2 regions of the Vulcanococcus sp. CPBay_Sum15L08_68 genome follow, and region 2 is predicted to be linked to the other one. Evidence: riboswitches for the same ligand, from Rfam matches in the RefSeq annotation. Region 2 holds a riboswitch; the other holds the start of a gene.
The links. Region 2 has a riboswitch for cobalamin ahead of QZ189_RS09315 (HupE/UreJ family protein). Riboswitches for the same ligand answer to the same signal wherever they lie in the genome.
Positions count from the first base shown of each region.

Region 1: another riboswitch for cobalamin. It lies ahead of QZ189_RS01650 (HupE/UreJ family protein); the one in region 2 lies ahead of QZ189_RS09315 (HupE/UreJ family protein).

Region 1 covers NZ_JAFMFX010000005.1:2,407-21,548, forward strand. Annotated here, with positions in the region: gene QZ189_RS01630 (hypothetical protein) at 1-598, opposite strand, end outside; gene QZ189_RS01635 (metal ABC transporter substrate-binding protein) at 715-1,539, opposite strand; gene QZ189_RS01640 (hypothetical protein) at 1,844-2,257, shown strand; gene QZ189_RS01645 (GTP-binding protein) at 2,319-3,470, shown strand; cobalamin riboswitch at 3,471-3,613, shown strand; gene QZ189_RS01650 (HupE/UreJ family protein) at 3,646-4,221, shown strand; gene QZ189_RS01655 (hypothetical protein) at 4,287-4,427, shown strand; gene QZ189_RS01660 (Fur family transcriptional regulator) at 4,428-4,901, opposite strand; gene QZ189_RS01665 (lysylphosphatidylglycerol synthase domain-containing protein) at 4,923-5,861, opposite strand; gene larC (nickel pincer cofactor biosynthesis protein LarC) at 5,858-7,057, opposite strand; gene QZ189_RS01675 (hypothetical protein) at 7,057-7,695, opposite strand; gene QZ189_RS01680 (hypothetical protein) at 7,702-8,313, opposite strand; gene QZ189_RS01685 (tetratricopeptide repeat protein) at 8,417-9,253, shown strand; gene QZ189_RS01690 (hypothetical protein) at 9,213-9,530, opposite strand; gene xth (exodeoxyribonuclease III) at 9,592-10,413, shown strand; gene QZ189_RS01700 (FAD-linked oxidase C-terminal domain-containing protein) at 10,410-11,882, opposite strand; gene hemL (glutamate-1-semialdehyde 2,1-aminomutase) at 12,096-13,334, shown strand; gene QZ189_RS01710 (TRAP transporter substrate-binding protein) at 13,337-14,452, shown strand; gene QZ189_RS01715 (TRAP transporter small permease subunit) at 14,452-14,958, shown strand; gene QZ189_RS01720 (TRAP transporter large permease subunit) at 14,958-16,328, shown strand; gene ggt (gamma-glutamyltransferase) at 16,325-18,139, opposite strand; gene QZ189_RS01730 (hydantoinase B/oxoprolinase family protein) at 18,136-19,142, opposite strand, start outside.
Region 2 covers NZ_JAFMFX010000063.1:485-9,793, forward strand. Annotated here, with positions in the region: partial or broken gene QZ189_RS09295 (dihydroxy-acid dehydratase) at 1-258, opposite strand, end outside; gene QZ189_RS09300 (hypothetical protein) at 301-597, opposite strand; gene upp (uracil phosphoribosyltransferase) at 623-1,294, opposite strand; gene QZ189_RS09310 (pentapeptide repeat-containing protein) at 1,350-1,886, shown strand; cobalamin riboswitch at 1,892-2,040, shown strand; gene QZ189_RS09315 (HupE/UreJ family protein) at 2,065-2,655, shown strand; gene cobW (cobalamin biosynthesis protein CobW) at 2,658-3,716, shown strand; gene QZ189_RS09325 (hypothetical protein) at 3,713-4,045, opposite strand; gene purS (phosphoribosylformylglycinamidine synthase subunit PurS) at 4,138-4,407, shown strand; gene purQ (phosphoribosylformylglycinamidine synthase subunit PurQ) at 4,411-5,064, shown strand; gene QZ189_RS09340 (LD-carboxypeptidase) at 5,061-6,026, shown strand; gene QZ189_RS09345 (peroxiredoxin) at 6,077-6,667, opposite strand; gene QZ189_RS09350 (hypothetical protein) at 6,821-7,153, shown strand; gene rpaB (response regulator transcription factor RpaB) at 7,264-8,025, shown strand; gene QZ189_RS09360 (hypothetical protein) at 8,015-8,194, opposite strand; gene QZ189_RS09365 (alpha/beta family hydrolase) at 8,260-8,910, opposite strand; gene QZ189_RS09370 (nucleoside kinase) at 8,907-9,309, opposite strand, start outside.

The DNA of each region.
Region 1 (19,142 bases), on a different contig from region 2:
TGCTGGCCGAGACAAAAAGGCCATCGACAACGTTCTCCAGACCATCGCCCAAGGCGAAATTGACATCACCGTCGCCAAAGGCATAGATCGCGCCTGCCTGCAACTCATTACGCAAGCCCAGCTGATCGTCGTCTTGCGTCCGCGTGATGTAGTACGGCTTCCAGGTGGCCTGGATACTTAGGTTTTGATTGGGCTGATAGCGAGCAGAGAGGTAACCCTTGATATCCGTACGCCTCCAGGGGCTGGCCGATGTCACGCCCTCTTCTGAATGGCCCTCTTCGGCATGGCCCTCATCGTCATGCTCATCTTCTTCGTGCACCTCTTCAGGCCCATGGACATGGACTTGCCCGTAGAAGTGCTCGGCCTCACCCCAGACCAGTGCGGGTCCAATGGCCGCCTCGATCGCAAAGCTGCCCTCGTTACTGAGCCCCCACTCAAGAACCGTCCCAAAGAGACCATCGATGGCGTAATGCCTGGGTTGCCCCTGAATGTTGTTCTCCAGCCCGCCATGGCCTTCGATGGTGATCACCGGAGAGGCCTTGTATTCACCTGGCTTGAGCTCTTCACCCCCCGGTCCACCATGCGCCAGAGCCGGCATCGACAGGGCCAGGGCGCAACCTGTCGCCCATGACAAACGCTTAAAACAAGTCACGGCCGAAGAGACAACCATTGAATTGAACGATTTGGATTAAAAGAAGGGCCTGGAGTGAAGAACTAGATCGCTTTCCAGCGCGATGCAATTTGGTCTCCAGATGAACGGTCACAACGACCTCCCTGGGCATTCACGAGGGTGCACACATTGGAGACAAAGGTGGCCACGTAGCTTTTTCCCTTTGCGACACCATCGACGACGAGAGGTTGCCCATAGACAGGTACGCCCGAGGTCTTACTGATGCGGCGCAATGTTTTCGAGGTTGCTTTCGATTCTGAGAACAAAACCTTGGTCCCCGACGCTTGCGCAGCCTGAGAAATCTCTCGAAGGCTGCTGGGACGCAGCGGACCACCGGATGCGAATGACCGCATCAACGGCACATAACGAATTTGATAACGCCTGGCCAACGACGAGAGCGCGTCATGCTCCGTCAGAACAACGCGATGGGCCTTAGGGACTGTCGCGAACTGGGCCGCAGCCCAACGGTCTAATTGGGTCAAGACGGAATCAACCCGCGCGACGCGCGCATCAATAGAGCCCCGGGCCGAGGGAGCAACACCACTCTTGAGTTGCCGAGAGACCACCTTGGCCATCGCCGCAGCCTGAAGAGGGTTGTGCCAGACATGCGGATCGCGACCAGGACTGGACGGCACGGCGACTTCCGCCACCTTCACCGTCCGCTTCAGCCGGCCAAGGCGCTCCAGCGCCGGACTCAGCCGGTAGCCATTCAGGAAGACCACCGAAGCCGACTGGATGGATGCGCGATCCCGGGCACTGAGTCGGTAGTCATGGGGGTCCGCGCCGTCCGGGACCAGACAGGCCACCGCAACGGTGGGACCGGCCACGGTGCGGACGAGGTCGCAAAGAATCCCATTCACCGCGACCACGGGCTGCGTAGCGGCGGCCGACCCAGCACCCATCACAGTCAAGCCGGCCGCCACGAGCCCGCCACCCAAGAGCACAGAACAGCGAACCAAAGCCACCGAGCAACCAAGGGAATGATAACAGTTCTCACTCTCAATGTCAGCATGGGTCGTTGCCAGGCCGCGATCCGATCACCAGGCTGTGGATGGGACTGTCTTTGCCTGAGTGATGCGATTCCCCAAACGTTCTGGTGCTCATACCGCATGGATCGCTGCAGGCCTACTCGCCCTCGCCGCCTGCCAATCGCCCAGCGCAGACCCAACGGCAATGAGCGGCCCACAAAAAGAGGTCTATGCCTACAACGAGGGAGCCATCACAGCCCTGGAAGGCCATCTCCTGGCCGCGATCGAGCTCTCTCCCGATCGCTTTGATCCTGAAGATGACCACGACCATGAGGCCCTGATCAAACAGACCCGGGCGACCGCCACGAGCTACACCGACGCTCTGCAGAGCATTCAGGCCGATCTCAAGGATGGCCCCTGCAAAAGCGCCCAAGCGGCCTACCTCAAGCTCGAGCAACAGGAACTCGGCGTGATTAACGCGATGCTCGATGCCCTCTCCGATGGCGATGGCGCTGGAGCCAAAGCCGCGGCCAAGACCTACAAGGACCTCACCAGCTCAGCCGAAAGCCAAACCATCGACCAGACCTATCTGAAGGCCTGTGGCTTGAGCAGCGTCTAAAGCTGCAGGCCACGTCCCAGACTGAGGGGATCGATCCCAGCCGCAGCAAGCCGCCTTCACCATGAGCAGCAGCCTGATGGAACAGGCCCCTAGCGGGCTTCCCGTGACCATCCTCACGGGCTTCCTTGGCGCAGGAAAAACCACGCTGCTCAACCACATCCTCAGCAACCAGCAGGGCGTCAAAACCGCTGTGCTGGTCAACGAGTTTGGAGAGATCGGCATCGACAACGACCTGATCATCGCCACCGGCGAGGACATGGTCGAACTCAGCAATGGCTGCATCTGCTGCTCCATCAATGGAGAGCTGCTGGACGCCGTCTACCGGATCCTCGATCGCCCAGATCCGGTCGACTATCTGGTGGTGGAGACCACTGGACTGGCTGACCCGCTGCCGGTGGCCATGACCTTCCTCGGCAGCGATCTACGGGATCAGACCCGGCTCGACTCGATCATCACCCTGGTCGATGCTGAGAACTTCAGCGACGAGATCCTCGATGGGGAGGTGGCCCGGGCCCAGGTGGTCTATGGGGACATCCTTCTGCTGAACAAGTGCGACCTCGTGAGCGAGGAGCGCCTCACTGCGGTGGAAGACAAGCTGCGGGAGATCAAAACCGATGCGCGGATCCTGCGCTCGGTCAAAGGGGAGGTCAATCTGCCGCTGCTGCTCAGCGTGGGCCTCTTCGAAAGCGACAAGGTGGCTGCGCAGCAAAACCACGACGACTGCGACCACGACCACGGTCACTGCGTCCATGAGCACGACCACGATCATTCCCACGACCACCACGACCACAGCAACTGCGATCACGACCACGGGCACTGCGAGCACGACCACGGTCATTCACACGATCACAGTCACGATCACGGGCACTCCCACGACCATTCCCACGCGGATCACCTCGCCATCGAGGGATTCACGTCCCTCTCCTTCAATGCCGAGGGGCCCTTTTCCCTGCGGAAGTTTCAGAACTTCCTCGACAACCAGCTGCCTGCGGGGGTCTTCCGGGCCAAGGGAATCCTCTGGTTCAACGAGAGCAGCAAGCGCCACGTCTTCCACCTGGCCGGCAAGCGTTTCTCCATCGACGACAGCGAGTGGAGCAAGCCCAGCGACCGCAAAAACCAATTGGTCGTGATCGGCAAAAACCTCGACCACGCCAAGATCCGCAAGCAACTTCAGGCCTGCGTCGCCAAAGATGCCGGCAAGGGCTTCTCCTGAAGCGATAATCCGAGCAGCGGTTTCCTGGACCCAGCCCAGGAAGGCAACGAGGAAAGTCCGGTGTGACTCCGGCACTGTCCCGCAGCTGTGATGGGAGCGCCCGCTCCTCAGTCAGAACGCTCGCCGCCCTCACCCCCCCAAAAAAACCTCAGCACCGGCGCGGACCGGATCTGCCATGAACTCGAAACTGACCCGATCGCTGCTGACCAGCACTGCAGCTGGACTGGGACTGAGCCTGCTCTCCATGCTCCCGGCCGGTGCCCATGGCAGCGCCGACCATGGCGTCATGGGTGGCGCCCTGCACCCCCTGCTCGGACTGGATCACCTGCTGATGCTGGTGACCGTCGGTCTCTGTGTTGCCCAGGCCGGGCGCCCGTTGCTGACCACTGCCGTTGCTGGCGCGCTTCTGGGTTCGATCGTGGGCAGCTTTGGCGGGCAACTGCCCGGGGCTGAAGTGCTTGCAGCACTGGCGATCTCGGCTGTTGCTGCCGTGCTTGTTCTGGTGCTGCGCGGTCACTGCGGTCGTTCGATCCTGGCCCTCGCCGTTGGCGGGGCCGTCGCCCTGCACGCCATGCTCCATGGCCTGGAGTCCAGTGGCAGCTCCTTCTGGTGGATTGGCGCCCTGCTGAGCTCCGCTGCGGTGGTGGGCGGCAGCGCCTGGCTGAGTCAGCGGTTTGACCGCAAGCTGGCCAGCCTCGGGGCCGGGCTGCTGGTTCTGGCGGGCGGCCTGCTGGCGATTGCACCCCTCTGAGCTGCAGCATCCGCGACAGCAGAAGCGAAAAACGCCGTTATGGTGTGTCGAACCGCATCCCCCGGATGGCCGAGTTCACTGCACTCACAACGGTTCTGGGGCTCGTCGGTCTGATTTTCTGGCTCGCCACCGACTCGGACGATGACAACGGCGGCGGCGGTTTGATGCAACCGTCGCTCGTGCCGGTCCGGGTCAACCGCCGCTGATCAAACCTCGTCCTCCTGCTGGGAACAAGCGGGACAAAGCGCCCGCACGTTCAAGACGCAGTTGAGCAGCTGAAAGCCGTGTAGAGCCGCTGCTTCACCGCCGGCCTGAAGCACCGCTTCACTTTCAAACTCCTCGGTGTGTCCGCAGCGGGCACAGACCAAGTGGTGGTGGTCCCGGTGCGCCTCATCACTGGCCAGCTCAAAGCGCCGTCCCCCTTCGGGCAGCTCCAACTCGCAGAGCAGCTCCATCGAGCTCAGTAGCCGCAAGGTGCGATACACCGTGGCCAGGGAGACCCGCTCCTCCGCCTTCAGCAGGCGCTGATGCACCTCCTCGGCACTGAGATGACTTCCCTCGCCCAGACGCTCAAACAGGGCCAAGACCCGTTGCCGCTGGGGCGTCAGACGCTGTCCGCGGTCATGCAGCGAGCTGCGTAAGGCATCGGCCTGCACCGGGGAGACGGGACCAGCGGGCAAGACGCTCTCTCAGGGCACTTCTCAACAATACCCACTGTTGCGAAGTGCCGCCAGGTCCCGGCGGGCAGCGGCGGCCATCAGACAATCCGCCAGGGAGACCACGAGCCTGTAGCTCAGGGCCACCGCCAGCAGGGGGGCCTCGGGGACCGACACCGCCAGGCGCAGCACCAACACCGCCTCAAACACCCCCAGCCCCCCAGGGGCAGCAGGCACCACCAGCCCAGCCGTCCAGGCCAGGGCGAACCCGGACAACCAGCCCCACCAGCTCAGTTGAACGCTCAGGTCAAAGGCTTGAACGCAGCAGGCGAAGCCTCCGAAGCGGCAGAGAACAAAGACCAACTCCGCCAGCAGGGGCAGCCAGGGATAGCCCGGCAAGCGCAGGCTCCCTGGGGTCAGGCCGGCGGGATCAACCTCCAGGGCTTGGGCGCGGCGGCGCTCCAGACCCTCCAGCAGAGGGTTTAACCAACGCGGCACCAGGGCCAGCAAAGGCAGCAGGCCCAACAGCCCCAGCCCTCCCCCCAGGGCCACCAGCGCCAAGGCCGCCACCGCCATCAAGAGCGGATCCAGCAGGACGGTCCCCAGGGCCTGCCGACCACTCAGGGGTTGGCGGCAGGGTCCACCAGCGCGCAGGGCCCGAACCCGCGTGACCAGGTGCCACACCCCACCGGGCAGGTACTTGCGCAGGTTCGACTCGAGGAAGAGCAGCAGCACAGGCGTCCAGCGCGGTGCCGCACCGAACCAGCGCAGCACCACTCCCCACGCCAAGCCATTGACCACCAGGCTCAAGGCACTCAGCCCGAGGCCCAAGGCGAGCCAGAGCCAGGACTGACGATCCAGGCTGAGCTGCAAGAGCTGGCTGCCGTGGGAGACCACGGCCGTCAGAACAAATGCAAAGCTCGCCGCACTCACCCAAAGCCGGGCGCCCCCAGGCAGAGAGAGCCCCCTCAGCCGCTGGATCACGGCTGCTCCTCCAACCAGCGGAGCAGCTCTGCGCGCAGCTGATCCAGGGGCAGCTGCCGCTGCTGCGCCAAGGGAATCAAGTCCTCCAGTTCCGGCTTGCAGAGCGCGCTGCCATCGGGGCGGATGGAGCGCTTGAAGCGCACGGGCCCCCAGGGCGTCTGCCGCTGCTCGATCTGCCGAGGCAGGGCCCAGCGCTGCTGCTGCTGCTCACGCACCCCCAGGCTGCTGCCATAGCGCCACCAGATCGCCCGCAGGGCCTCCGCCTGCTCCGGCCAGGCCAATGCTGTGATCAAGCTGCCCGCGCGTCCCTTCTTCATCACGACCGGCTGGGCAAAGACCTCCAACGCCCCGGCCTCCCGCAGGGCCTCCTGGAGGAAGGCCACATCCTCCGGGGTGGCATCGTCGATCTGGGCCTGCTGCTGCACAACGGTCTGCAACTCGGGCGCGCTGCTAGCGGGGACATCCGCCTCAGCCAGGAGCAGGCGCAACTGATTCGGGCGATCCAACTCGCGCGTGCCCAGCCCGATCCCCAGCCGGCTCGGACGCAGGGACGGCGCCGGCGCGAAGCACTCTGCCCAGGCCACCATCAGGGCCAATCCCGTCGGCGTCGTCAATTCCGCTGCAGGAAAGCCCGCACTCGTGGCGAGCGGAACCCCATGGCGCGTGGCCAGCTCCAGCACCGCGGGCACCGGCACCGGCAGCAGGCCGTGGGCACTCTTGACCTGGCCATGGCCAGCGGGTGGAGGACTGCAGATCAGGCGCTCAACCCCGAAGTGCTGCAAGCCAGCGCAGACGCCGACCACATCCACCAGGGCATCCAGGGCCCCCACCTCATGGAAATGCACCTGCTCGGGCGGGTGGCCATGGACCGCGCCTTCCGCCTCCGCCAGCACCCCAAAGGCCCTCAACACCGACTCACGGAGTGCCGGCGGCCAATCGGCTGCCTGAATCTGCTCCTTGAGGCTCGCCCAGTGGCGATGGGGGGGCTGCCGCTCCAGCAGCTCCACCTCCAGATGCAAGCCACGCAGTCCTGCGCTGCGGCGCTCCTCCAGCTGCAGGCGATAGAGCCCAGCCAAACCCAAGGCCGCCAGGGGTTGGTGGACCACCTCCTCAGGCAGTCCGCAGTCGAACAGGGCCGCCAGGAGCATGTTCCCGGCCAATCCCGTCGGGCAATCCACCACCGCCAGGGATCCCATCAGGCCTCCTGCAGAAGCTGCTCCGCACTGGCCTGAAGCTGCTCGCGGTGCTGCTCCAGCCACTGCTGCACCTCGCGGCGGGCGCGACGCTGCTCGTTTTGCGCCGTCATCACATCGTGTCCGGAGAGGCCCCAGAGCCGTCCCAGCAGAGCCCGGTCATCGGCGCCGCCGCGGGAGCCGCCGTACTCGACAACCTCCGCCACCATCCCCGCCAGAAGCACCCGGCTCCAACGCCGCAGATCCTCCAGCGGCATCTTCACCTGGGCGGGAGGTTCCAATTCGGTGCTGCCGTTCACGCGCAAACCATGGCGCAAACAGGCGCGGCTGCCCACCAGAACCTGCTTCACCGGCAACTGGTTCTCTGCGGCCAGCAGCAGGTGTCCGGCCTCATGCACAGCAATCCGCCGGAGCCGGGAGCGACCCAGACCAAAGGGCAAGGCCTCCGCCAGCAGATGTCCGCCGAGGCCACCGAAGCGGGCCGCATCCAGCGTCAGGGCCGTCAGTGCCCCACCCGCTGCTCCGGCAATCAGCCAGGGGGAGAGGCCCAGCACAGGGCCCACAACGGAGACAACACTGATGCCCGCCACAGCAACACCGGCCCGCAACGCCGCCGTTGATCCCTGATCGGAGCTGGCCAGACGCACCTAGCGGCGAGCACCGCGGGGACCGCCGCGACCGCGGCCGGCCCGTTGGGGCACAGGAGCAATGACTTCGTGGTTCTCAACCTGCAGGGTTTGACCCTCGCGGCGCAGATCCAATGAAACGAAGTGGCGCAGATGGGCGGGATCCACCTGGCCCTTCAGCTGGAGCTTGAACGGGGTTGGGCGGCGACCGTCAGGCCTGGGCTGCTGGCGAATCTTGACGACCAGATCACCGTCCTCTGGACGGGTGTAGATCAGCTCGCCGCGCACCGAGAAATAACCATCGCCTTCGGGCAGGTCATCCCCCTCATCGGCACTCTCCTCGGGGGAGAGGGTGCTGGGTTCCCAGACCCCCACCAGCTGGAGATGGAGCTGATCAGGATCGCGGAAACGGGGATAGGCCACCCAGAGGTGGGGCTTGCTCAGGTCCAAGTGACGACGCATCAGCGTCAGCACGCGTCCAAGGACAACGGCATCAATCTCTGAGCCGTCCTCGGTCTGGATCACTCCACGGGTGAGCTGATCTGCATCAGCCGGCACGTAAGTCCCCCGCACCACGCCGATGGCGCGGTACTGCATCGGTTCTGTGACCGGGGAAATGGGGTGTTGACGCATCGTGGCTGAAACCCTCTGGGCGCTCGTGAAATCCATCGCCCGCTGGACAATGTACCGAGCTTGCAAAAAGGGCCCAGACTGAGGCCCACTTGCAGGTTCCTCGATGCCGGCACGCGGCCGCACCAACCAGCGCGATGGCGTGCTCATCGCCCTGGTGGCATCGGGGCTGGTGACGGTGTCACTCACCGGCGGCTGGCTGCTGGGTCAGCACCAAGCCCTCAAAGCCCAGGGCAGCCCCGAGGGCAGCAATGAGCGCCAAATTGCCCTGCTGCAAGCCCGCCTCGGCGACGGATCCGCCAGCAACGCGGATCAGCAGCGGCTCATCGATCTGTTGATTCAGCAAGGTCAATCCCAGGAGGCCAGCCTCGTGCTGGAGCGCCTGGCCGATCAGCAGCCGCAAAACTGGCAGCTGCGTCTGCTGCTGGCGGAGCTCCGCCGCGACAACAACGACCGCCCCGGGGCTGAGCGGGAGTTACGCCAGATCCTCAACCTCAAGCCCGATCGGATTGAAGCGCTGCAGTTGCTCACCCTGATCCAACTGGAGCAGGGGCGCGGCGCCGAAGCCGAGGCCCAGCTCAAGACCCTGCTGGAGGCCAGCAGTAAACCCACCCCCCAGCCACAAAAGCTGGGTCTTGGCCTACTGCTGGGTGATCTGCGCCAGCGGCAAGGAAAGAGCGCGGACGCCTTAGCCCTCTATGGACAGCTCGCCAAAGATTTCCCGCGAGACCCCAGACCTCTTCTTGCCATTGCCTTGCTGAAACAAGACCAAGGCGACCTCGCGGGAGCTGGTCAGGCCCTGGCGGACGCCCAGGCCAGGCAACCGGAAAAGAAAGACCCACGCCTGGATCGTGTCGCCGCCAGCTGGGGACTCGACAGCCTCAGGGAGAACAAAAAGAGCGCTAAGGAGCCGTCACCAGCGGAGAAGAAGCCCCAGAGCTAGGGGGAGCCGCCTGGCTGTCGAGCTGACGCAGTGCCGCGTCAATGGCGTCGCCGGGGTCGGTGGCGTCATCCATCGCCGAGCTGCGCCGCAGCTTGTTCATCAGGTCGATCGGATTCGTGCTGTCCAGCAGCGACCCGCCCTTTCGACTGGTGCCACCGGGGCCCTGATCAAAAACGCTCGGCTCGGGAGCAAGGTTCGTGTTGCCGGACTGGGCGCGAGCCGCGAGGGGCAGCACTGCGGCGGCCGCGATCAAGGCCGCGGTGAGTCCCCGGTACATGGCACTTCGATCGAACAGCTTGGCGGGAATGCTAGGAGCAGCCCCAAGCCACCTCCCATCGATGCGCATCGCCAGCTGGAACGTCAATTCCGTGCGGACCCGCCTGGATCAAGTGTTGGCCTGGCTGCAGACCCATGAACCGGATGTGCTCTGCCTGCAGGAGACCAAGGTCAGCGACGACCTGTTCCCGCTGCAGGCCTTTGAGCAGATCGGCTACCACTGCGCCATCAGCGGACAGAAGGCCTACAACGGCGTCGCCCTGATCAGCCGAGAGCCGCTGGAGGACGTCCAGGTGGGCTTCGACGCCCTGCTCCCGGACGCGGGGCCGCTCAGCGAACAAAAACGGGTGATCAGCGGAATGCTCGATGGGGTGAGGATCCTGAACCTCTACGTCCCCAATGGCAGCTCCCTGAAGAGCGAGAAATACCCCTACAAGCTTGAGTGGCTGGCCTGCCTGCAGCGCTACCTGGCGGTGCAGGAGGAGCAGGGGGATCCGCTCTGCATGGTGGGGGACTTCAACATCGGTCTGGAGGACCGGGATCTACCGGACCCGCAACGCCTCAGCGGCACGATCATGGCCAGCGATCCAGAGCGCACAGCCCTGCGCGCCGCCCTCGCTGATCGCCTCACGGATGTCTTTCGTGTCTTTGAACCGGGCAGTGGGCACTGGAGCTGGTGGGACTACCGCAGCGGGGCCTGGGACCGGGACCTGGGCTGGCGCATCGACCACATCTATCTCTCAGAGGAGCTCCTGGGCTGCGCCACCGGCTGCGTCATCGACAAACAGCCCCGCGGCAATGTCCAACCCAGTGACCATGCCCCGGTGGTGGTGAACCTGGCCTGGCCGCCGGAAGAGGACGAAGACGAGGACAGCTGGCCCTAGTAGAGCTCGACCCCCTCGGGTAGGCGCTGGCCCTCCTCCTTCAGCTCCACCCAGCGACGGGCCGATTCTCCGCAGCTCTTCGGGGTGGGGAAGATCTTGCCGGGGTTGGCCAGGCCGTCTGGATCAAAGGCCCGCCGCACCAGTTGCATCGTCTCGAGGTCATCGGGACTGAACATCCAGTCCATGTAGCAGCGCTTGTCGCTGCCCACCCCGTGTTCACCACTGATGCTGCCGCCGGCATCGAGGCAGAGCTTCAAGATGGCTGCCCCCAAGGCCGTGACCCGCTCGTTCACGCCGGGCTCATCGGCGCGATACAGGATCAAGGGGTGGAGGTTGCCATCACCGGCGTGGAAGACGTTGGCCACCGCCAGACCGTGCTCCTCGCTCAGTCGCTCAATCGCCGCCAAAACCCGCGGCAGGGCCGTCCGCGGCACCACCCCGTCCTGCAGGTAGTAATTGGGGAATTGGCGGCCCAGGGCTGAAATCGCACTCTTGCGGCCCTTCCAAAGGCGATCGCGCTCTTCCTGACTCCAGGCCTCACGGACCCCACCGGCTCCGGCCTCCCGGCAGAGCTCCGCGGCCATCTGCACCGACTCCTGCACCTCCAGGGGGTGCCCGTCGAGTTCCACCAACAGAACAGCTGCGGCCTCGCGGGGGTACTCATCCACGCCGAAGAAGTCATTGACCGCATGGATGCAGCGGCGATCCATGATTTCCATGCCCGCCGGCAGGACCCCAGCGGCGGTCACCAGACGCACGGCCTCGCCCGCCGCCTCCATCGAGGCGAAGTCCGCCAACAGCACCGCCACGCAGGCCGGTTGCCGCAACAGGCGCAGGGTGATGGCCGTCGCAATCCCCAGGGTTCCCTCACTACCGATGAACACCCCACGCAGGTCCAGCTCGGGGGTCTCCGCCATGCCCGAACCCAGGGTCGTCACGCTGCCATCGGGGAGGACCACCTCCATCGAAAGGACGTGGTTGCTCGTCACGCCGTACTTCAGGCAGTGCACCCCGCCGGAGTTCTCCGCCACGTTCCCGCCGATGCTGCAGGCCACCTGGCTGGAGGGATCGGGGGCGTAATAGAAGCCATCGCCGGCGACCGCCCGCGTCACCCAGCTGTTGATCACCCCGGGCTCCACGGTGATGCGCTCATTGGGGAGATCAATGGCGATCACCCGGCGCATGCGGCTGGTGGCGATGACCAGCGCGGGCTGCTCCGCCAAGGCTCCGCCCGAGAGGCCCGTGCCGCTGCCTCGGGCGATGAATGGAACCTGAAGCTCGTTGCAAAGGCGCACCACCGCCGCCACCTCAGCGGTGGTCTCCGGCAAAACCACCAAGGGCGGTTGATGGCGATGCAGCGTCAAACCATCGCAGTCGTAGGCCAGCAACTCCTGACGCTTGGCCACCACCGAGCGCGCCGGCAGCAGGGCCTTCAATCGGCGCTCAACCAAGCCCCAGTCTGGATTCACAGCGATTGTGGGGACGCCCAACGACCTTAACGAGCTGGCACGGTCTCGACCGCTTGGGCGGTGATTGCGTAAGGATGGGCGACGCTTAAGGCCCATTTGGGGTCTCGAGCCCCAATCCAGTCTGCGGATTCCGTTTTGACCTCGGCTCCTGTCTCGGCACCTGTGCACAACACCACCCGTTCCCAGGAACTCTTCAGTGCCGCCCAGAAGCTGATGCCCGGCGGCGTCAGTTCACCCGTGCGCGCCTTCCGTTCGGTGGGCGGCCAGCCGATCGTCTTTGACCGCGTCAAAGGGGCCTACGCCTGGGACGTCGATGGCAACCGCTACATCGACTACATCGGCAGCTGGGGCCCTGCCATCTGCGGCCATGCCCACCCTGAGGTGATCAGCGCGCTGCACGACGCCCTGGAGAAAGGCACGAGCTTCGGCGCCCCCTGCGCCCTCGAGAACCAGCTGGCCGAGATGGTGATCGATGCCGTCCCCTCCGTGGAGATGGTGCGCTTCGTCAACAGCGGCACCGAGGCCTGCATGTCGGTGCTGCGCCTGATGCGCGCCTTCACCGGCCGCGAAAAGATCATCAAGTTCGAAGGCTGCTACCACGGCCACGCGGACATGTTCCTGGTGAAGGCCGGCTCCGGTGTGGCCACCCTGGGCCTGCCCGATTCCCCTGGCGTGCCGCGCACCACCGCCGCCAGCACCCTCACCGCTCCTTACAACGACCTGGAAGCGGTCAAGCAACTCTTTGCTGAGAACCCCGGTGAGATCGCCGGTGTGATCCTCGAGCCGATCGTCGGCAACGCGGGCTTCATCACCCCCGAGCCCGGCTTCCTCGAGGGCATTCGTGAGCTGACCAAGGAGAACGGCGCCCTGCTGGTCTTCGATGAAGTGATGACCGGCTTCCGCATCAGCTACGGCGGTGCCCAGGCCAAGTTCGGCGTCACCCCTGACCTGACCACCATGGGCAAGGTCATTGGCGGCGGACTGCCCGTGGGTGCCTACGGCGGCCGCGCCGACATCATGAGCATGGTGGCCCCCGCCGGCCCGATGTATCAGGCCGGCACCCTCAGCGGAAACCCCCTGGCCATGACCGCTGGCATCAAGACCCTGGAGTTGCTGAAGCAACCCGGCAGCTACGAGCGCCTTGAAGCGATGACCAGCCGCCTGATCGCCGGAATCATGGATGGCGCCCGCAGCGCGGGTCTGCCCATCACCGGTGGTTCGGTGAGCGCCATGTTCGGCTTCTTCCTCTGCGAGGGTCCGGTGCGCAACTTCGAAGAGGCCAAAGCCGCCGATGCGGAGCGCTTCGGCAAGGTGCACCGCGCCATGCTCGAGCGCGGCATCTACCTGGCCCCCAGCGCCTTTGAGGCGGGCTTCACCTCCTTGGCCCACTCCGACGAAGACATCGACACCACCATCGCGGCCTTCCGCGAGTGCTTCGCCGCGGTGGCCTGACGATGCAGCGGCGGGGCCTGCTGCGGGCTGCGGCCACAGCGGCGGGCTCCGCGGGAGCAGCCTCCTTACTGGGTGCCTGCCGCATCCGCAAAGTCGGTGATGCCTCCGGGGTCGCACGGCCCCAGGTGCGCTGGCGCATGGCCACCAGCTGGCCCCACTCCCTGGACACGATTTTTGGCGGCGCCCAGACCATCAGCCGCCGGGTCGCGGAACTGAGCGAGGGCAGCTTCCAGATCGAGCCCTATGCCGCCGGGGAACTGGTGCCGGGCCTGGAAGTGCTCGACGCCGTGCAAAACGGCTCCGTCGAATGCGGCCACACCTCCAGCTACTACTACGTCGGCAAGAACCCCGCGCTGGCCTTCGGCACCTCCGTGCCCTTTGGCCTGACGGCCCAGCAGCAGAACGCCTGGCTCTATGAGGGTGGCGGCAATGAGGCCATCAATCGCCTCTACGCCGATTTCGGTGTGATCAGCTTCCCGGCGGGGAACACCGGAGCCCAAATGGGCGGCTGGTTCAAACGGGAACTGGAGGGACTCCAGTCCCTGCGGGGCCTAAAGATGCGCATCCCCGGCCTGGGGGGCAAGGTCATGGCCTCCCTCGGGGTGAACGTTCAGGTCCTACCGGGCGGCGAGATCTACCTGGCCCTTGATCGTGGCGCCATCGATGCGGCGGAGTGGACCGGCCCCTACGACGACGAGAAGCTCGGCCTCCCCCGGGCGGCCCGCTTCTACTACTACCCAGGCTGGTGGGAACCAGGTCCGACCCTCGCGGCCCTGGTGAACCAGAGCGCCTGGCGCGCCCTTCCGGCGGACTATCAGGCGATGTTCAGCACGGCCTGCTACGAAGCGAACCTCTCGATGCTGAGCCGCTACGACAGCCTCAACGGTCAGGCCCTGCAGCGCCTGATTACAGGCGGGACCCAATTGCGTGCCTACGACGAAGCGATCCTGACGGCAGCCCGCGAGGCCAGCGACCAGCTCTACGCCGACACGGCACGGACGAACCAGGATTTCAAAACGCTCTACGCCGGCTGGCAGACCTTCCGTGAGCAGATCTGGGCCTGGAACCGGGTGAATCAGCTCTCCTACGCCAGCTTCAGCTACGGCCAACCCCGCTGATGGCGCGCTTGGACTGGCCTGATCAGATCGATCGACTGAACCAGGGTGCCGCCTGGATTGGTCGCTGGTCCATCCTGCTGATGTTGGTGGTCGGGGCCTGGAATGTGGTCGGGCGCTACCTCGGCCTGGCCCTGGGGCTGAGCCTGAGCTCCAACGCCCTGATCGAGGCCCAGTGGGCCCTGTTTTCCATCGCCTTTCTGCTGGGGCTGGGCTACACGCTCCAGCGCAATGGCCATGTCCGCGTGGATGTGCTCCACAGCCGCTGGTCCGCCCGCAAACAACGGCGGGTTGAACTCGGCGGGACGTTGCTGCTGCTGCTGCCCTTCGCGGTCATGGTGCTGCTGGTCTCGCTACTGCCCGCCCTGCAGTCCTGGCAGATCTGGGAGCAGTCGCCGGATCCCAACGGCCTGCCGCGCTACTGGATCAAAAGCTTGATCCCCCTGGGCTTTGGCTTGTTGGCGCTGCAGGGGCTGGCCCAGGCGCTGCGCCTGAGGCGTGAGCGCTGATGGAACTGGAGGCCTTCGGCTACGTCATCACCTTTTTCCCCGGCGAGGTGCTGGGGCCCGCGATGTTCATCGCCCTGGTGCTGGCGCTACTGAGCGGCTACCCGGTGGCCTTCGGCCTGGGCGGCATCTCGGTGCTCTTCGCCCTGTTGGGGATGGCCGTTGGGGTGATTGAACCCCAGTTCCTGACGGCGCTGCCCCAGCGGATCTTCGGGATCATGAGCAACTTCACGTTGCTGGCGATTCCAGCCTTCGTGTTCATGGGGGCCATGCTCGAGCGCTCGGGCATCGCCGAACGATTGCTTGTGGCCATGGGCCAACTGCTGCGGGGAGTCCGCGGCGGCCTGGCCCTGGCGGTGGTGCTGGTGGGGGCGCTCCTCGCCGCAACCACCGGTGTCGTCGCCGCCACGGTCACCACCATGGGACTGATCTCCCTGCCGGTGATGCTGCGGGCGGGCTACGACCGTTCCCTGGCCACAGGAGTCATTGCCGCCTCCGGCACCCTGGGCCAGATCATTCCGCCGAGCATCGTGCTGGTGGTACTTGGCGACCAGTTGGGGGTCTCCGTTGGCGACCTGTTTCTGGGGGCGCTGATCCCCGGGGTACTGATGACCGCGGGCTTCGCGCTCTACGTCCTGGTCATCAGCAGCCTGAAGCCCGAGCTGGCACCAGCCCTCAATGCCGAGGCCGACTCCAGCCAGCCGAGCGGCAGGGCACTGTTGAAGGTGCTGCTGCCGCCCCTGGGCTTGATCCTGCTGGTGCTGGGCAGCATCTTTTTTGGCCTGGCCACCCCCACCGAAGCTGGAGCAATTGGGGCGATCGGAGCCATGGCCCTGGCGGCCCTGGAGGGGGGACTGAATCGCCGCGGCCTCAATCAGGTCTGCGACGACACCCTGCGCACCACCGCGATGGTGATGGCGATTCTGCTGGGGTCCACCGCCTTCAGCCTGGTCTTCCGCGGCGTGGGCGGCGATCAGCTGATCAGCGATCTGCTGCTCAACCTGCCGGGGGGCAAGGCGGGCTTTTTGCTGGTGAGCATGGCCGTGATCTTTGCCCTGGGCTTCTTCATCGACTTCTTTGAGATCGCGTTCATCGTCTTGCCCTTGCTGCTGCCCAGCGCGCGGCAGTTGCTGGGACCGGAGGCCCTGCTCTGGTTTGGGGTGCTGATCGGCGCGAACCTGCAGACCTCGTTCCTCTCGCCCCCCTTCGGCTTTGCCCTGTTCTTCCTCCGCGGGGTGGCCCCCGAGGAGGTCAGCACCCAGTCGATCTACCGCGGTGCCTGGCCCTTCATCGGCGTTCAACTCGCGGTCTTGCTGCTGATCGTCTGCTTCCCGCCCTTGGTGAACTGGCTGCCGTCGATGCTGCGCGTCTAGGGGCGCTCAGCCGCCGCCGCCGCATCCGGTCGACGGGGGTCAGCCACACCCCAACTGCCAAGGAGTCTCTCGGCGTCGTAGCGGACTTCCGCGGAGTTCGCTGACCCCATCGCTGGACGCAGCTGGAGTTGATGGCCCCGCTGCTCCAGCAGCCGCCAGGTGTCGGGACTCAACCCCTGCTCCGTGCTGATTTGATCAGGCCAGAGTTGGCTGTGGATCCGGGTCTCTGCCACCGCTGAGGCCAGGTTGAGGCCATGCACCAACCGGTTCAGCAGCACCTGCAGAACTGTGGTGATGATCCGGCTTCCGCCGGGACTGCCCGTGGCCAGCAGGGGCCTGCCATCGGCGTGGAACACCAGGGTCGGGGTCATCGAGCTGAGGGGACGGCGTTCTGGGGCGATGGCGTTCTGGCTGCCCTGGCGCAGGCCGTAGGCATTGGGCGCTCCGGGCTTGGCCGTGAAGTCGTCCATCTCGTTATTGAGCAGGAACCCGGCGCCAGGAACGCTGATGCCATTGCCGTAGGCCGTGTTCAAGGTGGTGGTGGTGCTCACCAACCCGCCATCGCGGTCCACCACAGAGAGGTGGGTCGTATTGGTGCCGCCCTGGGCCGGCAGTACCTCGGCTTCCAGCTCAGCGGCAGGGCGGTGACGATCGAGCCGAATCTGTCGCCGTTGGGCATCGGCATAGCGATCACTGAGGAGACGATCCAGCGGCATCGCCACCTGGTCCGGATCGCCCAGGAGTCGGTTGCGGTCCCGGTAGGCCAGGTTCATGGCCTCCACCATCCGATGAATCGTCGCGGCGCTGTTCAGACCGCTGCGCTGAAGCTGCAGCGGCTCCAGGACCTTGAGCAGTTGCAGCAGGGTGGCCCCGCCCCCGCTGGGAGGGGGCATCGTCAGCACGGGATAGCCCCGGAGTTCCCCCTGCAGCGGACGCATCCAGGGGGCTTGATAGCGCTTGAGATCCTCCAGGCTGATCAGACCGCCCTGGGCCTGCATCAAAGCGACCAGGTTCTCGGCCAAGGGACCGCTGTAGAAGCAACGGGCGCCCTGCTCAGCAATGCAGCGCAGACTGCGCGCCAGCAGCGGTTGCTTCAGGCGCTCGCCGCTCAGGTAGGGGGCCCCATCGGGCTTGAAGAACTGGGAACGGCTCGTGGGATCAGCCTTCAGCAACGGCGCCGCCGCCTGGAGGGAGTCACTCAACTCCGGCCCCACCAAAACACCCTGTTCAGCCAGGTCAATCGCCGGCTGCATCACCTGGGCGAGGGAGAGGCAGCCATAGCGGCGTTGCACCTGGGTCAAGCCAGCCACCGTGCCGGGGACCCCCGTGCTCAGGAGGCTGCGCAGGGCCCGCTGACGATTCACCGTGCCGTCGGGATTCAGGAACAGATCCGCCCGGGCCGCCAGCGGAGCCTTCTCGCGGAAGTTCAGGGCCACGGCCTCACCTCGGCCCAGGCTGATGGCCTGGGGAAGCTCGGGTCCCCGGGCCACCGCCGCACAGGTGCGAATCGGCCCCCGCTTGGGCAGCCAGAGCAACAGGAAGCCGCCGCCGCCCAAATTGCCCGCCTGGGGCAGGGTCACCGCCAGGGCAAAGGACGTCGCGACGGCCGCATCGACGGCATTACCGCCCCGGCGCAGGATCTCAGCACCCACCGCCGCGGCCTGGGCCTCCTGGGCTGCCACGACTCCGGCGGAGGACTCAACGGGATGGAAGCGTTGACTGCGCTCCTGCAAGAGGTTCGCCCCGGCCGCGTTGGGGAAGGCCAGGGCGAGGCAGGCCACAGCCATGGCGAAGGGGGAGTGTCGTCTCATGGCTCCATTGCTCCATAGCCGCCGCCACCGGGGGTCGCCATCTGGAGTTGATCACCGGGCTGCAGCTCCACCAGCGCAGAACCCGGCAAGGGCTCCAGCTGCGCAGAGCCTGCCCGCCGCAGGCTGTTTTGACCGCAGGCCCCAGCGCCGCCACCGGCCAGACCGAAGGGGGGCACCAGGCGACTGCCGCTGAGCAGGGAGGCGGTCAAGGGCTCCAGGGCCGTCAGGGTCCGCACCACGCCATGACCACCGGGCCAGCGGCCGATGCCCCCGCTGCCGGCGCGAATCGCAAACTGCTCAAGCCGCACCGGTAAGCGCTGCTCCAGGATTTCTGGATCCGTCAGGCGGGAGTTGGTCATGTGGCTCTGCACCGCATCGGCACCCGCAAACCCCTCGCCAGCTCCGGTTCCGCCGCACACCGTCTCGTAGTACTGGCAATTGGCATTGCCAAAGCTCAAGTTATTCATCGTGCCCTGGGAGGCAGCCAGCGCCCCCACCGCTGCAAACAGGGCATTGGCCACCGCTTGGGAGGTCTCAACATTCCCCGCCACCACAGCGGCTGGGGGCCGGGGGTTCAACAGACAGCCTTCCGGCACCACCAGTTCCAAGGGATCAAAACAGCCGGCATTCAGGGGAATCGGCTCGCGCACCAGGCAGCGGAAGACATAGAGCACCACAGCCTTGGTGATCGCCAAGGGGGCGTTGAGATTGCCCGCGATCTGAGCGGAGGTCCCGCTGAAATCAATCCGAGCGCGGCGCTGCTGGCGATCCACCGACAGGCGAACGACGATCTCCGGGCCGGCATCCAGCGGAACCCGCGCCTCGCCATCGGACAGTCGACTGAGGACCTGACGCACCGCTGCGGCCGCCTGATCCTGGACGTGCCCCATGTAGGCCAGCACCCGCGCTTCACCCACCGCATCCATCAAGGCCAGCAGGCGCTGAACCCCGAGGTCATTGGCCGCCAGTTGCGCCTGCAAATCCGCCAGCAGCTGATCGGGGT
Region 2 (9,309 bases):
TTCGGTGCCCATCGAGATGCCATCACTCACGGTGATGGTCCCGAACATCTGGGGCATGGCACCCGCCGCGTGAGCCGCATCCTCAGCCCGGCGGGCCAGATCGTTGAGGCCCAGGTTGCAGGGCGTGATCGTGCTGTAGCCGTTGGCGATGCCGATGATCGGTTTGTTGAAGTCAGCGTCTCCAAAACCGACAGCCCGCAACATGGCGCGGTTGGGGGAGCGCTGAATGCCCTGGGTGATCGCGGCGGAGCGAAGCATGGCTGCGGGGTTGTCTTCCCAGCAACCTACCGAGGAGCCCTGTCAGCTCTGGGGGCTCAGCCCCTCGAGCTGCCTGCGAACGTCTTCGATCGCTTGGTTGAGCTCTTGAACCTTGTCCTGGAGTTCAACCTCCCGGACCACCGGGCGGTCGCTGTTGGGGTCAAAGGCTTGATCGTCGTGATCGGCCAGCCGACTTAGGCGCAGGCTTCGCTGTTGCCGGGTGTTTTGCTGGCGCCGCTCAGCCTCGGAATAGAGCCACCAGGCAAAGCCAGCGGCACCGATCACAGCACCAACCAAGAGGGTGCTCAGAGAACCTGAACCGCCGTCTCGGTTGGACATCGCGTGGACCTGCTTTGAAGTTGCCTCAGCCTACGAAGCCTGACTGCGGCCTGCCATACAGACGGTCGCCAGCGTCACCTAAGCCAGGAACGATGCGCTGCTGATCGTCCAACTCGGCGTCGATACAGCCGGTGTAGATGGTCAGATCGCTGTAGCGCTCACCGAGGGTTTTCAACCCGGGACTGGCGGCAAGGGTTGAGATCACCCGCACCCGTTGGCCAGTCACCCCCTTGGTCTCCAGCTGTTCGAGCACGTTCAGGAGCGTTCCAGCAGTGGCCACCATGGGTTCAAAGACCAGCACCCCTGCATTGGCGGGGATGGTCTCCGGAAGACCGTTGAAGTAACAGCGGCAGCGACCGCTGGCCTCATCCCGTTGCAGGCCCATGTGGGCGACGGCAGCGCTAGGGATCACCGACTTGGCTCCGTCCCATAGCCCCAATCCAGCTCGGAGGATCGGCACAGCCAGTACCGGAATCGAACCGTCAACGATGGTCCCTTCCGTCTGGGCCAGTGGTGTCTGCACCTGCACCCGCTGGTAAGGAATCCAGTCCCGCATGGCCTCATAGGTCAACCATCGACCCAGTTCGGCCATGGCCGTTGCAAAGAGGGGCTGAGGGGTCTCTCGATCCCGCAACACGGTCAGCCAATGGCCAATGAGGGGATGGGGAGGGACCACCACCCGAAGGGTCTTGCTCATCGGTCGCGCTCCGGTATCCGCCTGCAATAACTTGAGCGCCCAAGTTAAAGCTGCAGTGCGGAACCTCGTTGCGCTCATTCAGTTGCTCGTGGCCCGCTCATTGAGCACCCTCGCCCTCGGCGTTGTTCTGCTGCTGGCCTCTGTTCTTCCAGTGGCCTCCCCGGCCTTGGCGATTACCGCCCCCGAACTACGTGGTCAGCGCAGCGCTCAGGACCTGCAACCGGACATGCACGGCCGAAACCTTCAGCAGCAGGAGTTTCTAAAGGCCTCCATGGAGGGGTTTGACCTCAGTGAGACCGACCTGCGCGGGGCCGTGTTCAACACCGCCAATCTGCAAAACGCCAACCTCTCGGCGGCTGATCTCGAGGATGCCGTGGCCTTCGCCACCCGCTTTGACAACGCTGACCTCAGCGGTGCGGTCTTTCGCAACGCGATGCTGATGAACAGCAAGTTCACCGGCGCGGTCATCGAAGGCACGGACTTCACCGACGCGGTTCTGGACCTTCCGCAGCAGAAGGCCCTTTGTGCCCGGGCCAGCGGCGTCAATCCACGTACGGGTGTCGATACCCGCGAAAGCCTGGCCTGTCGTTAATCAGCGCTTAGGCTCAGTGCTCCGGTTCTTCGGGGGATCAGCCCGAGGAGGAAACGGGGAAAGTCCGGTGTAATTCCGGCGCTGTCCCGCAGCTGTGAAGAGTCCTGTCCCCAGGGCTCCAGTCAGAACGCCCGCCGGTTCACTCCCATAAATCACCTGGCGCGGACCAGTCCTATTGATGTTCAAGCGTTTCGGGGCCCCTGCGCTCCTGCTGGCTTCCCTCTCTGCCGCGCCAGCTCTGGCCCATCACCCGATGGAGTCCATGGCGCTGGTTCCCTCACCGGTGAGTGGATTGATCAGTGGTCTGGCCCACCCGCTGCTGGGGCCTGACCATCTGCTCTTTCTGATTGCCCTGGCCCTGGTCGGCTTTCAACGCTCCATGCGTTGGACCATGGCGTTGCTGCTGGTGGGCCTCAGCGCCACGGCACTGGGTCTTTGGTTGCCCGGTCTGCCTGGTGCCGAGGCACTGGTCTCCCTCTCCCTGGTGGTCGAGGGCCTCGTGATCGTGGGCCGTCTTCCTGCCCTCAGCTTGATTCCCGCCTTCGCTCTGCACGGTTATGTGCTCAGCGCCTCGGTGATTGGCTGGGAGTCCACCCCCATTGCCTTCTACCTGCTGGGTTTGTTGCTCAGCCAAGGCGCTCTGTTGACCCTCTCCCTCGTTGGCCTGCGTCGCTTCAGCCAGGAGCTCCCGCTGAGCCAGAAACAGCTCCTCGCCGGTGTGATGGTCGGCATCGGCGCCGCCTTCACCTGGACCGCGCTCGTCGCCTGACCATGACTGTGGCACCCGCATCACGCCTCCCGGTCACGGTGGTGACCGGGTTTCTTGGCGCTGGTAAATCGACACTGTTGCGTCAGCTGCTGGTCTCCAGTGGCCTGCGGCTTGCCGTTCTGGTGAACGAGTTTGGTGAGGTGGGGATCGATGGCGATCTGATTCGCAGCTGCGGCTTTTGCCCTGAGGATGAGCTCGACGGACGGGTCGTTGAGCTGGCCAACGGTTGCCTCTGCTGCACCGTCCAGGACGAGTTTCTGCCGGTCATGCAGCAGTTGCTGCAGCGCGCTGACCAACTCGATGGAATCGTCGTCGAAACCAGTGGCCTCGCCCTGCCCGTGCCCCTGGTGCAGGCCTTCCGCTGGCCTGAGATTCGCACCAAGACCCGTGTGACGGGCGTGGTGACCGTTGTCGACGGTGAGGCATTGAGTGGCGGAAGTGTCGTTGCCGATCCCAGTGCCCTCGAGGCCCAACGACAGGCCGATCCAAGCCTGGATCACCTCAGTGACATCAACGCGCTCTTCGACGATCAGCTCGAGGCCGCCGATCTCGTGCTGATGAGCCGGGCGGATTGTTTAAGCGAGGAGGCCGTCGACCGTCTCCGCCGCCGCTTGAGCGACCAGGTCCGCAGCGGCGTGTCTGTTCTGCCCATGGCCCGCGGCGACGTCCCAGCGGCTCTGCTGATGGGACTCGATCGCCCCGAACACGACGACGATCATCACCACGACCACGACCACGACCACGATCACCATGACCACACCCACGTGGCGATGGAGTCGGTTGCCTTCCGGTGGCAGGGAGTGACCAACAAAGCCCAGCTCGAAGCCCTGTTGCCGGCTTGCATTACAGACCAAGGCCTGCTGCGTCTCAAGGGACGGGCTTGGCTGCCTGGTAAAACCCACCCGCTGCAGATTCAGGCGGTTGGCCCGCGTCTGGAGTGTTGGTTTGACAGCGGTTCGCGGCTGGAGCGCCCCAACGACGACGGTCTGGAGCTTGTCGCCCTGGGCCTGTCCCTCAAGGGTTCAGCCCTGAAGGATCAGTTGATCGCCGGTCTGGGCTAGTCCAGCGGCAAGGCTCCTTTGGCGCAGATGCCCCCCCAGCAGAGGGCCTGCTCAGATCTCCAGTGGGGCTGAACAAGCCGGGGCTCTCTTGCCGCCTCCTGAAGTTCGATCTGTCCCCGTCCGTCGTGGTGAAAGTCCAGTCGGCGCCCACCGACCTGGAGCCACCAGTGCTCCCCGAGCCGTTCAACGGTCAGCGTGCAGGGCTGCCAACGGGCCGATTCGAGCTGGCATTCGAGCGGAAGCGAAAAGGGTTCCTCCCCTTTGGCGACCTGGGTGGTGAGGAGTGCCCAGGCTGTCAGCAGCCCAGTCAGCAGCGGCAAGCGATCCACGGCGACCCCTTAGGACCCCCTCCAACCTGACCACAGCCGGGTCCAGCGTCAGCCGGCCTGCCAAGATTTAACAAACCCCACCTAGAGCTCAGGTGCCCGTCTTCTCTGCCCGTGTGTTGGTCTCCCTGAGGCCCTCCGTGCTCGATCCCGCTGGTGAAGCCACCCGAGCCGCTGCCTCACGCCTGGGTGTCGATGGCATCGGCAAATTGCGGATCGGTAAGGCCGTGGAGGTGGAGCTTGAGGCTCCTGACGCCCAGACCGCCCGTCAGCAGTTGGAGCTGTTGAGTGACCGGTTGTTGGCCAATCCCGTGATCGAGGACTGGACCCTCGAGCTCAAGGACGACTCCAGCGCTGGAGCCTGAGCCATGACCCTTGGTGTCGTTGTTTTTCCCGGCTCAAACTGTGACCGGGATGTCCAGTGGGCAGCCCAGGGCTGTTTGGGCATCGAAACCCGCTTCCTCTGGCATGAGGAGCGGGATCTGAGTGGTCTTGATGCCGTGGTGATTCCAGGCGGATTCAGCTACGGCGACTACCTGCGCTGCGGAGCGATTGCGCGCTTCGCCCCTGTGCTGGAGGAAGTCGCGGCCTTCGCGAAGCGCGGCGGTCGCGTGCTGGGAATCTGCAATGGCTTCCAGGTGCTGACCGAGATGGGCCTCTTGCCAGGCGCCCTGACCCGTAACCAGAAACTCCACTTCATCTGCGAGCCCACGGATCTTCGCGTTGAGCCGGGCCAGTGCAGCTGGCTGCAGGGCTACAGCAGCGGCGAGGTGGTGAATTTCCCTATCGCCCATGGAGAGGGGCGCTACCAGGCCGCTCCCGATGACCTCAAGGCCCTTGAGGACCAAGGCCAAGTGGTGTTGCGCTACTGCCGCAATCCCAACGGCTCTGTCGCCGACGTGGCTGGCCTGACCAATGCCCAGGGCAATGTGCTCGGCCTGATGCCCCACCCCGAACGGGCCTGTGACCCAGCGACCGGTGGGGTCGATGGACGCCGTCTGTTGGCCAGCCTGTTGGGATGAAACCCTGGCGCCGCCGTGAGCTGCTCCTTGGGGCACTAGCGGCAGCGGTTCCCCTGGCTGCCCGCTCCCGAGCAGCGACGCAGCGCGGCCCGGCACCGTTGAAGCCGGGAGCACGGATTGCAGCGCTCGCACCAGGCACCTGGCTTGAGCGAGAGGATCCGACGTTGGAGCTCCTGCGGCGGCGCTGCCGGCAGGAGGGTTGGCGGCTTCTCACTCCGCCTGAACTCTTGGGCCAGTGGCGTTGGTTCTCCGGGACGGATGAGCAGCGCGCCTCCTCCCTGCGGCAGGCCTGGCTCGATCCCTCCATTGATGCACTGTTCTTGGTCGGGGCGGGCTGGGGTAGTGCACGCGTGCTCGAGCAGGGCTGGTCCATCCCGGCCACCCCACGCTGGTGTGTTGGGTTTTCAGATTGCTCAGCGGTGCTCCTCGCCCAACTCGCCGCAGGCAGTTGCGGTGGGGTGCATGGCTGGTTTGGCGGATCGGACCTTCAGTGGGAACGCCTGTCTTCTCTGCTCAAGGGGAGGCCTGTGGCATCCCTTCAGGGCCGGCGTCTACGGCCAGGCATCGCCCGCGGAGCACTGGTGGTGAGCAACCTCACCATCGCCACGAGCTTGATCGGTACGCCTTGGCTTCCCGCCCTGCGGGACAAGATCTTGGTGCTGGAGGACACCGGTGAAGCTCCCTATCGCGTCGATCGGCAGCTCACGCAGTGGCGCAGCTCAGGGTTGCTCGATGGTGTGCGGGGGATTGGCCTAGGGCGCTTCAGCTGGGCTGAGGACGATGTCTTGCCAGGGGACTTCTCAATGGAGGAGATCCTCGAGGAGCGGCTCGGCAACTTGGGTATCCCGCTGGTGCATCAGCTACCAGTCGGCCACGGGCGGCCCAACATGGCACTTCCCCTCGGCGTTCCAGCGCAGTTGGACGGTGCGACAGGGGAACTGAGCCTGGCAGCCCCTGATTGAACATAAAAAAGGGGGCCTCTCGGCCCCCGTAGATCGATGGGAACTGGGGATCAGTTCACAGCAGCGAAGAACTCCTTGCTCTTCACGGGATCGGGGTTCATGGTCTTCTCGCCAGGGGTCCAGTTGGCGGGGCAGACCTCGTCGGGGTGGTTGCGGATGTGCTGGAAGGCCTGGAGCAGACGCAGGGTCTCGTCAACACTGCGGCCGACGGGCAGGTTGTTGATGGTGCTCTGCATGATCACACCATCGGGATCGATGATGAACAGACCGCGCAGGGCCACACCGGCTTCCTCGTCCAGCACCTCGTAGGAACGGGCGATGTCCTTCTTCAGGTCAGCGACCAGGGGATAGGCGATGTCGCCGAGACCACCGTTCTTACGGTCGGTCTGCACCCAGGCGAGGTGAGAGAACTGGCTGTCCACGGAGACGCCCAGGACTTCACAGTTACGGCTGGAGAACTCGCTGTAGCGATCGGAGAAGGCCGTGATCTCCGTCGGGCAGACGAAGGTGAAATCCAGGGGGTAGAAGAACAGCACCACGTACTTGCCGCGGTATGAGGAGAGGGTCACCTCCTTGAATTCCTGATCGACCACTGCAGTGGCGGTGAAGTCAGGAGCCTGAAGACCGACGAGCCTCGACATAATCCGTGAAATGATTGGTGGAGACAGGGATTAGACCCAACGTTTCGGTTAACCCGAACCCGGATCGACTTCCAGTTGTCACCGCAACAATTTATCACGCTTCTCCTGCACCCGCGCTGCCCAATAGGCTGAGGGTCTTACAGACCAGCGCTAATGGCTTGGGATCCGTCGCTGCTGCGGAAATACAACACCACCGGCCATTTTCGGCTACTGAACCAGCTCCGCGGGGAGTTGAAGGACCAACCGATCCAGCGGCCACTGTCCACGACCCGTCCAGAGGCGACCCGGCGTAATCCAATCCGTCGCCGCTCCGAGGCGGACCAACCAAGCGCCTCCCCTCAGGCGAGCTCGCCGGCCCCCAGTCGGACCAGTTCGAATCGTTTCCGCCGTCAGGCCGAGCCCACTCCGCAGCCTGCGATTACGAGCTTTGACCCGATCGTGACGGTGCCCGTTCTGCTGGACGCCTTCACAGAACAGGAGAACTAAGCAGTCAGGGACAGTCCCGCCGCGGCTTCGTTACAAAGCCTGTTGTTCCTTCATAAACGGGAACCCACTCGGCTATTCGTTGATTCAGAACAGCATCTGATCCCCTCTTGATGACTGAAGCGACGACGACCGCTCCCCTCAAGATCCTGGTCGCAGATGACGAAGAGAACATTCGTCGAATCCTTGAGACCCGCCTGGTGATGCTTGGTCACGAAGTGACCCTTGCCGAGAACGGAGCCCAGGCACTCGAGCATTTCCGCGCATCAGAACCGGATGTCGTGGTTCTCGACGTGATGATGCCGGAGCTCGACGGTTTTGCCGTGACCGAGCGCATTCGTGCCCAGTCGGAGGTCCCGATCATCCTGTTGACCGCCCTCGGCGATGTGGCAGACCGGATCACGGGTCTGCAGCTTGGCGCCGACGACTACATGGTGAAACCTTTCAGCCCGAAGGAGCTGGAGGCGCGAATTCGCTGCGTCATGCGGCGCGTCAGCTCTGTTCAGGCCAATGGGGTGGCCGGGCCCGGCCGCACGGCCCATGTGGTGGTCGTGGGTGACCTCAGCATCGACTTCAACAAGCGTCAGGCCCATCGGGGCGATGAGCGCATCCGACTGACCGGCATGGAGTTCAACCTGCTTGAGCTTCTGCTTAGCCGGTCTGGCGAACCGATCAGTCGCCTGGACATGCTGGAGAAGGTCTGGGGCTATAAGCCCGAGCGCTCCTCCGACAGCCGAGTGGTGGATGTGCACATCTCCCGGCTGCGGGCCAAGCTCGAGGATGATCCCGAAAACCCGGAACTGATCCTCACCGCTCGGGGCTTGGGCTACATGTTCCAGCGCATCCCCCAGGCGCTCGAGACCCTCAGCGCGTAAAGCGAACCCGATAGGCCCCATGGCTGGGGCCGAAGTGGTTCATCAAGGCATCCCGAGCTGCGTAGTGCAGTTCCTCAAGGTTGCTGGAGCGAATGCTCAGCTGCGGTTGCTCACTTTGGGCTTGCAGGTTTTCAGCTGAGCAGGAAACGCGAAAGACGACCTCGCGCATTGTTCGGTGGCCGTGTTGGCTCCACAAGTGTTGGTCACACTGCCCTTGTTCTTCCGTCGCCTGGGCTACCCGCGCTGGTGATGGGTCATGAAGTTCTGACAGTGGTCGATGGCGGCCTGCAAGTTGTCTGACTCAGTGAGTCCGGAGGCCTTGGTGGGCTTAAAGCTGTGATCTCCGCTCTGCAACCAGGTCAACTCCACCGACGCGGCCAGTGGATAGCGCTCCACTTCCTCACGGCGTCCAAAGCTGTCCCGTTCCCCCTGGAGAATGAGGCACGGGGAGTGCATGACCTCGAGATGGTCGGTGCGCAATGACTCTGGTTGTCCTGGGGGATGGAAGGGATAGCCAAGGCACAGGCAACCCTGGACGTCGCTCAGCGTGTCGATGAGCAGGCTGGCGATGCGCCCTCCGAGGGACTTCCCAGCGATGAACAGATTGGCGCCACCTTGCCGCTGTTGTTCGCGGATTACCTCCTCGCGGTAGGCATCCAGGAGCTTGGGGAGTCGATCTGGTCCACAACGTCGACCCAGCTCCCGACTTCGCTGCATGTAGGGGAACTCGAAGCGCACCACCCGAACACCGCAATTGCCGATGCCTTCGGCCACGGTGTTCATCCAGGGGCTATCCATCGGTGCGCCTGCACCGTGGGCAAGAAGGAGTGTGGTGTTGGCCGTCTCGGGTCCATTGATCAGCCTCGCTCCATCGTCACGGGTCATGGCACCAGGAGGGAGCGGGCGTGTTCCGTCAGTGTCGCAAGGCCTGCCGTGCTGTTTTGGATGACCAGGTCGGCTTGCGGTTTCAAGGGAAGAATGAATTCCCTTTCCCCGGGCAGCGTCTCCAGCACGGTCTGCCGAATCACATAGGCCAAGGAATGCCCGCGTTCACGGCGATCACGCAGTAGGCGTCGCCAGAGGCGCAGCGGCATCGTGAGCTCCAGATAGACCATCGATCGCAGCAGCGGCTCCTCCAGCAGGAGCTGGGGACCAAAGGCGCCCTCGAGAACAATCAGGTCATAGGCCTGAATCAAAGGCTCGTGCCGGGCCTGGTGGCTGACCATGTCGTAGCGGCGAAGGCTGGTGGCGTCCCCCCTGCAGAGCTGCTCCAGATCAGCAAGC